Regions from separate parts of the Comamonas sp. lk genome, predicted to be linked through region 1. Evidence: predicted binding sites of a transcription regulator. Region 1 holds the regulator's gene; each other region holds the start of a gene.

Region 1 (3,907 bases):
CGCCAGGCGCCCAGCCCAAGCCAGCCCAGCCCAAGGCCGAGCCCTTGCGCCAGAGCATGACGCTGGGCGGTGAGAAAGCCAGCGACAAGGCAGGTGACAAGAAATGAGCCGTGACAGCACCCTGCGCAGCGGCGAAGCGGACAGCCGCCTGGAGGCCAGGCATCTGGCCAAGTCCTATGGCAGCCGCAAGGTGGTCAAGGACGTGTCTTTGTCCGTGCAAAAAGGCGAGGTCGTCGGTCTGCTGGGCCCCAACGGCGCGGGCAAGACCACCTCGTTTTACATGATCGTGGGTCTGGTGCGCAGCGATGGCGGCGAGATCTTCATCGACGGCCATGCCGTGGGCAATATGCCGATTCACCAGCGCTCGCGCCTGGGACTGTCCTATCTGCCGCAGGAAGCCTCGATTTTCCGCAAGCTCAGCGTGGAAGAAAACGTCCGCGCCGTGCTGGAACTGCAAAAGGACGAGCAAGGCAAGCTGCTCTCCAAGGAAGAGATAGACAAGCGGCTGAACAATCTGCTCAAGGAATTGCGCGTGGAGCATCTGCGCCAGTCTCCGGCGCTGGCCCTGTCCGGGGGCGAACGCCGCCGGGTGGAAATCGCCCGCGCCCTGGCCACGCAGCCACGCTTCATTCTGCTCGATGAGCCGTTTGCCGGTATCGACCCCATCGCGGTGATCGAAATCCAGCGCATCATCGGCTTCTTGAAAGAGCGCGGCATTGGCGTGCTGATTACCGATCACAACGTGCGCGAAACCCTGGGTATCTGTGACCACGCCTTCATCATCAGCGACGGCCATGTACTGGCCGAAGGTACGCCAGAGCAGATCGTGGACAACGCCGATGTGCGCCGAGTCTACCTGGGTGAACACTTCCGCATGTGATGCGTGAGTTGACCACCGCGCTCCCCCGTTTCCTGTGGCTGCTGTCCCTGCATCGGGGGCATGCCGGGGTCGCTTGCACATCAAGGATGTTCAGTTGATGAAGCCGGGCCTGTCCTTACGCGTATCCCAGCATCTGTCGCTCACGCCGCAGCTGCAGCAGTCGATTCAGTTGCTGCAACTGTCCACGCTGGAGCTGGCGCAGGAAGTCGAACAGATGCTGGTGGACAACCCGTTTCTGGAGCGCGACGGCGACGACGTCGATGCGCCGATGGACGCTCCTTCTATGGAAGCGGCTGCCGCCGAATCCATGGGCACTTCAGATGGCTACTCATCTGAAACTGAATATTCATCAACACAAGCAGCTTCTGAAACCATAGCGGAAACGCCGACCACCGAAACCCCCGAGACGCTGGACTGGAGCGGCGACGGTGCCGACGGACAAGACGGGGAATGGGGGGGCGAATCCAGCAGCGAATGGGATGGCCCCTCCTCGTCCGGCAGCCGCAAAAGCGATGGCGACGAGGAAACCGACGCCATCGATCTGGCGCGCGAGCATGAAAGCCTGAGCGATTTTCTGCACCGCCAGGCGCTCAGCCTGCGCCTGAGTGCCGAGGACTGCGCGGCGCTGCGCTTTCTGATCGAATCGCTGAACGACGACGGTTATCTGGAAGAGCCTCTGGCCGATCTGGCCTACAGCCTGGCCGGTGACGACCTGGAAGAGCGCGAAGAGCTGGAGCAGCGCTTTGCCATGGCGCTAAAGTTGCTGCAAAGCCTGGAGCCCGTGGGCGTGGGTGCACGCGATCTGGCCGAATGCCTGCAACTGCAGCTGCGCGATCTGATTCGTCTGGCCGAAGATGAGGGCACGACAGCAAAGCACTGGGATGTGCTGCAACTGGCCCTGTCCATGTGCTGCCAGCCCATGGACTTGCTGGCGCGACGCGATATGCGCAAGCTCTCCAGCCTGTGCGGCGCGCGCGAGGAAGCTTTGCGCGAGGCCCTGGCCCTGATTGCGCGGCTGGAGCCGCGACCCGGCCGCCGCTTCGTGGATGTGGAGCGCCATATCGTGGTGCCCGATGTCATCGTGCGCCCGGTGCGTGTCGGCTCGGGCCGGATGGAGTTTTCCGTTCGCCTCAACACCGAAGTCATGCCGCGGCTCAAGGTGCATGACATTTATGCCGGCGTGCTGCGCCGCCACAAGAACAGCGAAGGCCATGCGGCACTGCAGCAGCGGCTGCAGGAAGCGCGCTGGTTTATCAAGAACATCCAGCAGCGCTTTGACACCATCTTGCGGGTGTCGGAAGCGATTGTGGAGCGGCAGAAAAACTTCTTTGTGCATGGCGAGCTGGCCATGCGCCCGCTGGTGCTGCGCGATATTGCCGATGCCCTGGGCCTGCATGAATCCACCATCAGCCGCGTAACCACGGCTAAGTACATGGCCACGCCCCAAGGCACGTTCGAGCTCAAGTACTTCTTCGGCTCGGGCCTGGGCACCGAGACCGGCGGCAGCGCCTCCAGCACGGCTGTGCGGGCGCTGATCAAGCAGTTTGTGGATGCGGAAGACACGAAAAAACCGCTGTCGGACGCCAAGCTGGCCGATATGCTCAAGGAGCAAGGCATTGAATGCGCCCGTCGCACCGTGGCCAAGTATCGCGAGCAGCTGAAGATCCCCACCACCACGTTGCGCAAGGCGCTGTAAGCCACGCCCAACAAAAAAGCCGCTGATGCCATGCTCAGCGGCTTTTTAATTTGGTGCGCAAAGCGCCTCAGGCGGCATCCATCAGTTCGGGATCAACCACCAGATGAATAGCGCCAGCACGGCAATCATCAGCCCAAATTTGAGGACCTTGTAGAAGGTCGGGTTCCAGCTGCGGAAGGCGCGGCGGTACTTGCCGGCGTAGAAGGAAATCTTGAAAAGCTTGCTGATCATGCCGCGGGGATCACCCTCGTTGTTGGGCGAGCTGGCGGCGGCCACCACATTCTTGCCCAGCCAGTGATTGAGCCACTGGGCAAAACCGTTGGTCATGGGGCGCTCCACATCACAAAACAGCACGATGCGATTGCCTTCCGAGCGGTTCTCGGCCCAGTGCATATAGGTCTCGTCGAAGATCACGCCCTCGCCCTCGCGCCAGCTGTAGGGCTGACCATCCACTTCGATCATGCAGCGGTCGTCATTGGGCGCCAGCACGGCCAGGTGGTAGCGCAGCGAGCCCGCATAGGGATCGCGGTGCAGATTGAGCTTGGCACCGGGCGGCAGCTCGGCAAACATGGCGGCCTTCACGCTGGGAATGGATTTGACCAGCGCCGTGGTCTTGGGGCACAGCTCCATGGCCGAGGGGTGGGCATCGCCATACCACTTCAGATAAAAGCGCTTCCAGCCGGTCTTGAAGAAGGAGTTGAAGCCTGCATCGTCATTGTTGGCGGCGGCCTTGATCTGCATGTTTTTCTGCAGATTGACGGCTTCTTCGCGGATTTCGCGCCAGTTGGCCTGCAGCGGCGCCAGCTCGGGGAAGGTGCTTGTGGGCAGATAAGGCGTGCGCGGCACCTTGCTGAACATCAGCATGAAGACGTTGAAGGGCGCGGTGAAGGTGGAATGATCAAACAATTGCTTCACCACCTTGTGACGCACCTTGCCGCGCAGGTGCATGTACAGCCCGCAACCGAAAAACAGCACTACCAATGCCAGGACGATGATTTTTGCCATGGCGGCAATTTTACCGGGGTGCTCCAGCAGAGGCCATGGCACAGGTCAAACAGCGTTTTTCTTGAGGGCTCTCAAAGTTGATAGCTGAAGGCGCTTTCTATTCAATGGCTTGAGTCGATATTGATGCCGATCTATTGGAGATAGGCCCGGCTTGGCGCCACCGGGCCGCTGGTCGACGGGAGAAATCGACGTCTAGACAGGCAGGGGATTATTCCTACCCCTATGCACAAAGCCTGAGCCTATAAAACAAGGACTCGGTTAAGGGATTGAGCGCTTGAGGTCTATTTGCGTGGGCGCGGGTTAATACCGATGGCAAACCTATAATC
Region 2 (3,907 bases), on a different contig from region 1:
AGGAGTTGCCGACGCGCAGAACAAAGCCGCCCAAGGGCGGCTTTGTTCTATACGGCCATGGCGTTTCTGCGCTTCAGGTCGGCAGCAGAAAATCGTGACTGATGCCCTGGCCCAGGTCGTTGACCCGGTCCAGAAACTGGGTCAGATAGGCATGCAGCCCTGTGGTCAGGATTTCATCAATGCGACCGTACTGCAGATCCGCCAACAGGCGACCGGCCTTGCGCTGCGTCTCCTGGGAGTGGTTGTTCTTTACCCGTTCCAGGTTCTGCACGACTTCACGCAAGCAGGCGTGCAGAGAGCGCGGCATGTCTGCACGCAGCATCAGCAGTTCGGCCACTCGCTCGGGCGTGATGACATCGCGATAGACCTTGCGATAGACCTCGAAAGCCGAGACGCTGCGCAGCAGGGCGCTCCAGTGATAGAAGTCGAAATTGTGCACATTGCGCCCACGCGGTATGCCGTGGTAATCGCGCTCGATGGCATGGAATTTCACGTCCAGCAAGCGGGCCGTGTTGTCAGCCCGCTCCACAAAAGTGCCCAGGCGCACAAAGTGCAAGGCCTCGTCCTTGAGCATGGTGCCCAAGGTCACGCCGCGCCACAGATGGGAGCGGTATTTGACCCACTCAAAAAACTGCCCCGGGTCTTCGCGCCACACACCTTGATCAAACTGGCGCTGCATGGCCAGCCAGGTCTGGTTTTGCGTCTCCCAGGATTCCGTGGTCAACGCCCCGCGCACCGCGCGCGCGTTCTCGCGTGCAGCCTTGAGGCAGGAATAAATGGACGACGGATTGAATTCGTCGGCCACCATGAATTTCATCACCGACTCACGATCCACCGTGCCGTATTTTTCATGAAAGGCCGGAATCAGTTCGCTGATGGAAAGCACGCTGTGCCAGCCACGCTTTGAATTGCTGATGGCGTGAGGCAGCATCGCCGTGTCGTACGAGACACTGAGCATGCGGGCCGTGTTCTCCGCCCGCTCGGTATAGCGGGACATCCAGTACAAGTGGTCTGCGGTACGTGACAGCATCAGCGATCTCCCCCTGTATTTCCTTCTGCATCGGCGTTTTCATCTTCCAGCACCCAGGTGTCCTTGGTGCCCCCGCCTTGCGAGGAGTTCACGACCAGCGAGCCGTCCTTCAAAGCCACGCGCGTCAGGCCGCCCGCCACCATCTGCACCTGCGTGCCGCTCAGTACAAAAGGCCGTAAATCGATATGCCGGGGTGCGATGCCGCTTTCCACCATGGTGGGGCAGGTGGAGAGGCTCAAAGTGGGCTGGGCAATGTAACCGCTGGGGTTGGCCAGCAGCACGCGGCGAAAGTCTTCAATCTCGGCCTTGCTGGCCGCCGGGCCAATCAGCATGCCGTAGCCGCCAGCGCCGTGCACTTCCTTAACGACCAGCTCGTGCAGGTGATCGAGCACGTACTTGAAGTCATCTGGCTTGCGGCACAGCCAGGTGGGTACGTTCTGCAAAATCGGCTCTTCGCCCAGGTAGAAACGAATCATCTCCGGCACATAGGGGTAGACCGATTTGTCGTCGGCCAGGCCTGTGCCCACGGCATTGCAGATGTTGACATTGCCGGCGCGGTAAGCGCGCATCAAGCCCTTGCAGCCCAGCGTGGAAGTGGAGCGGAACACCTCGGGATCGAGAAAATCGTCGTCCACACGGCGATAGATCACATCCACGCGCTGCAAGCCCTGAGTGGTGCGCATATAGACCACGTCTTTTTCCACCACTAGATCCTGCCCTTCCACCAGTTCCACCCCCATTTGCTGGGCCAGAAAAGCATGCTCGAAGTAAGCACTGTTGTGCATGCCGGGGGTCAGCACCACCACAGTGGGCTCGATCACGCCTGAGGGTGCACTAGCACGCAAGGTGTCCTGCAGCATGTCGGGGTAATGAGCCACCGGCGCCACGACATGCTTGCCGAACAGATCGGGAAACAGCCGCATCATCATGCGGCGGTTTTCCAACATATAGGACACGCCCGAGGGCACGCGCAGATTGTCCTCCAGCACGTAGTAGACGCCGTTGCCCGCGGCATCGGGGGCGCGAACAATGTCTATGCCGGCGATGTTGGCATAGACATCGTTGGGCACCTTGATGCCTTCCATCTGAGGCCGGTACTGGCTGTTGCCGCGCACCAGAGCGTCGGGCACTATGCCTGCGCGCACGATGTCCTGCTGGTGATAGGCATCGTGAATGAAGCGATTCAAGGCCTTGACCCGCTGCACCAGGCCGGCTTGCATGCGCGTCCATTCATGGGCGGGAATGATGCGCGGAATCAGATCGAAGGGGATCAGCCGCTCCGTGCCGGCACCGCTCTCGTCCTTGTCGCCATAGACGGCAAACGTGATGCCCACGCGGCGAAAGACGATCTCGGCTTCGGCACTGCGGGCACGCAAATAGTCTTGCGATTGACCGCCCAGCCACTGCGCATAGTCCTTGTAATGGTCCCTCAGCGCGCCCTGATCGGCGGGTGAATTGAGATACATCTCATCAAATGTGCGCATTCTGTCCTCTCTAAGTACAACGCATGCATCCGGCCTGCGCTCGAGCCAGTGTAGCCATGCCGCAAGCGAACGCCAGCCATGGCCAACCCCGGTTCAGCCCCATGTTTGCGCATGCCAACGACGACTTCACTCCGGGCAATTTCATCATGCAAGCCACATGCCAGCTTTCCCGTGAAGCGGCAAAAATCAGGGCTCGGCCTCCAGATGAACGTCCCAATAATGCGCCCGAAACCGGCGCTCGCATTGCAGACTCTGCACCGAACCCGAGCTCCACAGCGCGGCACCGCAGCGGTCTTGCAAAACCAGTTGACTGCCCGCCTGCTCGTAGCGCTGCACCACGGCTGCGGCAGGGTGGCCAAAACGGTTGAGATAGCCCGCCTGGACCATGGCCCAGCGCGGCCTGAGGGCTTGCACCCAATTGGTGCTTGATGAGGTTTTGCTGCCGTGATGCGGCACCAGCAGCCAGTCGACAGGCCCGCCCAGGCCGCCAGCCAGCAACTGCTGCTCCTGCGCGGCTTCGATATCGCCTACCAACAAGGCCACGCGCCCGGAAGCAGAACGTATGCGCAACACGCAGCTGCCGGCATTCGGTGAGGGCTTGCGTGGTTTATCCCAGAAATCTGCAGCCGGATGCAAGACTTCAAACTCCACCCCGTCCCAGCGCCAGCGCTGGCCCGTGGTGCAGCGCTGCACCGGGGCCAGTGCGGCTAGCAGGGGCTCATCAATGACCGATTCCGAGCCCCAGACCTGAAGTTGCGGCTGGGCAGACTTGACGGCAAGGGCGCCGCCCGTGTGGTCGGCATCTCTGTGGCTGAGCATCAGCCGGTCAAGACGCACGCCCAAAGCGGAGAACAGCGGCAAAAGCACACGCTCGCCCGCATCGCTGCTTTGGCTGTACTGAGGGCCGGCGTCATACAGCAGGTGATGGGTCTGGGTGCTCACCAGCACCGCATTGCCCTGGCCTATATCTGCGGCCAGGAGTTCAAACTCGCCAAAGCCCACTCTGGCTTGCGGCCACCACAAAGCAGGTACACAGCAAAAAGCCAGCACCCAGCGCAAGCGCACTGGCAACGGCGCCACCAGCAGTAAACCGGCGCCCACAGCCGCCACACTGGCCCACCATGCGGGCTGCGGCAAGCTCCACACCGCCCAACTGGCCGCTGCCAGCCATTGCAAAAATTGCAGCAAAGGCAGCATCAGCCAGGCGGCAAGCGCTGCGGCCTGAGGAATCAAGGCACTGAGCAAGGCCAGTGGCGTCACCAGCAAGGTGACCCAGGGAATGGCAATCAGATTGGCCAGCAGGCCTACTACCGAGACTTGGCCGAACAGCAGCAGGCTCAAGGGTGCCAGCACCAGAGAAATCAGCCATTGCTCACGCCACAGGCCGGCCCCC
Region 3 (3,907 bases), on a different contig from region 1:
AGAGCGGGGCCTGTCCAATATCTTTCTGGCCAGCGAGGGCGCGCAGGGCCGGGAGGCGCTGGATCAGCACCAGCCTTGGGTGCAGCAGGCGATCGCCGAGCTCAGTGCAACGCTGGAGGCCTTCAGCCTGGGCCTGTCCGGCGCGCATGGGGCGCGGCTTTTCAGTGCGATTGCCTATGCGCTGCAAGGAATCGAGGCCTTGCCGCTGCTGCGGGCGCACCGGGATGGACAGCGGCTGACGCCCGAGGAAAGCACGCAGGCCTATATGCGTCTGGTCGCCGGCTGTTTGACCGTGGTCTTCGAGGCCGCCGACAGCGCCTGTGATCCCGATATCTCCCGCACACTGGTGGCCATGTTTCACTTCATGCAGGGCAAGGAGCTGACAGGCCAGGAGCGGGCCGCAGGCGCGGCCGCATTTGCCAGCGGGGTTTGCAACGCGGCACGCCAGCACCACTGGCTGCATCTGATCGAGTCTCAGGACAAGTGCTTTCAGGTATTTGCGGATTTCGCATCGCCGGCGGTGGCGGCCTGCTGGCAAACGCAAAACCAGTCCTGCGCGGATATGGCGGTGATCGAACGTTTGCGCCGTATTGCCTGCACCAGCCCGCCGGGCAGCACGCTGGACTGGGCGCTCAACAGCGTCTGGTTTGAAGCCTGCTCGCTGAGGCTGGATGCCATGCACCAAATTGAAGCCCTGCTGGCGCAGGAGCTGGAGAGCCTGTGCGGGCAAAAGCTGGCGCTTGCCCGCACCAGCCTGTCTCAGCAGTTGCAGCGCTTGCATCTGCCGGACGGCATGCCAGACCCGGCTCCAGGCCAGTTGGCGGACGGCATGCAGTTCTTCAACGGGCCTGCGCCCGGCATGCCCTGGCCCATGGACCTGGGCTGCGGGCCGCAGCTGGGGCGCTCCATTTTGTCTCTGGTGCAGGAGCAGGCGCAGCGCCTGCAGCTGATGCAGACGGAAATCGACAAGGCGAGAACCTCCTTGAAGGAACGCAAGACGATTGAGCAGGCCAAGGGCGTGTTGATGAGCTACCGGCAGATGAGCGAGAGCGATGCCTACAAGCTCATACGCCAGACCGCCATGAACCAGAACCGACGCATGCTGGACGTGGCCGAGGCCGTGTTGGCGACGGTGGATTTGCTGCCTGCGGGAGCTGGCACCAAAGCGTAGCTCGATGGTGTGAATTTTCTGCTGCACCGCACCAAAGAAGGGCTGGCAATGAGGTCGGCCCAGGGCTCTCCCTCTGAGCTGCGATGGAAAAGAAGCTGGCATGGAACCTGCTTTGTCTTCTGCATCAAGCAGGCCAAAGGCGGTCGGGCTTTAGCGTTATTACAAGTAGCTCAGGACAACGGCGTCCCTTTCTTCTCCGAACCGGGGAGGCAAGGACGCCGTTTTGTTTTGCGGTTTGGCTTTCACCACGATTTTTGATGGAGTTTTCTCATGAGCAAGCGCCAATCGTCACCCGCTTTTACCCACTTCGAGATACCCACGGCCAGCGGGCGACGCGAATTCTTGCGTCGCAGTGCCGGCGCGGCATCGGGCGCTTTTCTCTATGGCGCTCTGGGCCACCATGGCGCCTGGGCGGCCGGCTCGGATGCGCCCGAAATCAAGGAGGTGAAAATAGGCTTTATCCCGCTGACCGATTGCGCCAGCGTGGTCATGGCCTCGGTGCTGGGGCTGGATCAGAAATACGGCGTCAAGATCACGCCCACCAAGGAGGCCAGCTGGGCCGGTGTGCGCGACAAGCTGGTCAACGGCGATCTGGACTTTGCCCATGTGCTCTACGGCATGGTTTACGGCATGCATATGGGCGTAGGCGGCCCGCAAAAAGACATGGCCGTGCTGATGACGCTCAACCGCAACGGGCAGGCCATCACCCTGTCCAAGAAACTGGCGGAAAAAGGTGCGGTGGATGCAGCTTCCCTGGCCAAGCTGATGGCCACAGAAAAGCGCGAATACACTTTTGCCCAGACCTTTCCTACGGGCACCCACGCCATGTGGTTGTACTACTGGCTGGCCAGTGCCGGTATCAACCCAATCAAGGATGCCAAGGTCATCACCGTGCCGCCGCCGCAGATGGTGGCCAATATGCGCGTGGGCACTATGGACGGCTATTGCGTGGGCGAGCCCTGGGGCCACCGCGCAATCATGGATGGCATAGGTATCACGGCCGTCACCTCGCAGGACATCTGGCGCGATCACCCCGAAAAAGTGCTGGGCTGTACCGGCGACTTTGCCAACAAGAACCCCAATACCGCACGCGCCGTGATGATGGCCGTGATGGAGGCCGGGCGCTGGATTGATGCCAGCATGCAAAACAAGCTCAAGATGGCGGAGACCATTGCCGCCAAGTCCTATGTGAACACCAGCGTGGATGCGATCAACCAGCGCATTCTGGGGCGCTATCAAAACGGTCTGGGCAAGACCTGGGACGATCCCAACCACATGAAGTTCTTTGCCGATGGCGATGTGAACTATCCCTATCTGTCGGATGGCATGTGGTTTCTCACCCAGCACAAGCGCTGGGGTTTGCTCAAAAGCCATCCGGACTACCTGGCCGTGGCCAAGAAGATCAACAAGACCGAGCTGTACAAGCAAGCGGCCTCGCAGCTGAAGGTCAGCCTGCCCAAATCGGATCTGCGCACCAGCAAGCTGATCGACGGCAGCAGCTGGACCGGTGCCGATCCTGCGCGCTACGCCGACAGCTTTGCCGTCAAGGCCTGATGCACCGACCCCTGTTCTGAAAGGAGTGAGCCATGATGAGCGCACTGATCAAATCGACCCCGGCCCGCAGCGCCGACCAGCCCGAACCAGCCAATGCAGCGACGGCAGCGGCCGCTGTGTCCGCCACTGCCGTGCAAGTGCCACCATCCACGCCAGCACCGCCGCCTGCGGCACAAGCGGCCAAGGCCAGGATGTCCTTGAACCAGTATTTGAGCGCGGCGCTCAACTGGCTGCTGCCACCGGCCATGGGTCTGGGGCTGCTGGTGGTGCTGTGGTCTATCGCCGCCAGCAGCAGCGGCGGCAGCATTCCCACGCCCGTCGATACCTGGAAGCAGGCGCTGGAGGTGTTCAGCGATCCCTTTTATCGCAACGGCCCCAACGACCAGGGCGTGGGCTGGAACATTCTGGCCTCGCTGCAGCGCGTGAGCGTGGGCTTTGGTCTGGCGGCGCTGGTCGGCATTCCGCTGGGTTTTGCCATCGGCCGCTTCGACTTTCTCTCGCGCATGTTCAACCCGCTGATCAGCCTGCTGCGCCCGGTATCGCCCCTGGCCTGGCTGCCGATTGGCTTGCTGCTGTTCAAGGGTGCCAACCCGGCAGCCATCTGGACCATCTTCATCTGCTCCATCTGGCCCATGGTCATCAACACCGCGGTAGGCGTGCAGCGCGTGCCCCAGGACTATATGAACGTGGCGCGGGTACTCAAGCTCAGCGAATGGAAGATAGCGACCACCATTCTGTTTCCGGCCGTGCTGCCTTATATGCTGACCGGCGTGCGCCTGGCCGTGGGCACGGCCTGGCTGGTGATCGTGGCGGCCGAAATGCTGACCGGCGGCGTGGGCATTGGCTTCTGGGTCTGGGACGAGTGGAACAACCTCAACGTCAAGAACATCATCATTGCGATTTTCGTGATCGGCCTGGTGGGCCTGGTGCTGGAGTGGGCACTGGTCAAGCTGGCTTCGGCATTCACATTCGAGGAGGTCAAGGCATGAATTCCCATCCATCCAAACAGACTGCGGCCCGCTTCATCGATGTGCAGAACGTGGAGCAAAGCTTCAAGACCGCCAAAGGAGTGTTTCTGGCCTTGCAGAACGTCAATCTGAGCATTGCCCAGGGTGAGTTCGTGAGCCTGATCGGTCACTCGGGCTGCGGCAAGTCCACCTTGCTCAATTTGATTGCCGGATT

The links. The regulator sigma-54, encoded in region 1, starts transcription at its own class of promoters, with help from an activator protein. The targets are predictions, from matches to a motif close to TGGCANGNAANCTGCTTT.
Region 2: a site for sigma-54 is predicted at 2,660-2,677, ahead of EAO39_RS06675 (circularly permuted type 2 ATP-grasp protein). Genes of this name have one in related genera too.
Region 3: a site for sigma-54 is predicted at 1,268-1,285, ahead of EAO39_RS03890 (CmpA/NrtA family ABC transporter substrate-binding protein). Genes of this name have one in related genera too.

Annotation. Positions count from the first base shown of each region.
Region 1 is NZ_UOOB01000002.1:757,022-760,928, reverse strand. Features, by position in the region: gene lptA (lipopolysaccharide transport periplasmic protein LptA) at 1-107, shown strand, start outside; gene lptB (LPS export ABC transporter ATP-binding protein) at 104-880, shown strand; gene EAO39_RS22305 (RNA polymerase factor sigma-54) at 978-2,576, shown strand; gene EAO39_RS22300 (aspartyl/asparaginyl beta-hydroxylase domain-containing protein) at 2,658-3,581, opposite strand.
Region 2 is NZ_UOOB01000001.1:1,491,265-1,495,171, reverse strand. Features, by position in the region: gene EAO39_RS06680 (alpha-E domain-containing protein) at 74-1,030, opposite strand; gene EAO39_RS06675 (circularly permuted type 2 ATP-grasp protein) at 1,030-2,514, opposite strand; gene EAO39_RS06670 (DNA internalization-related competence protein ComEC/Rec2) at 2,701-3,907, opposite strand, start outside.
Region 3 is NZ_UOOB01000001.1:861,299-865,205, forward strand. Features, by position in the region: gene EAO39_RS03885 (nitrate regulatory protein) at 1-1,171, shown strand, start outside; gene EAO39_RS03890 (CmpA/NrtA family ABC transporter substrate-binding protein) at 1,442-2,725, shown strand; gene ntrB (nitrate ABC transporter permease) at 2,758-3,714, shown strand; gene EAO39_RS03900 (ABC transporter ATP-binding protein) at 3,711-3,907, shown strand, end outside.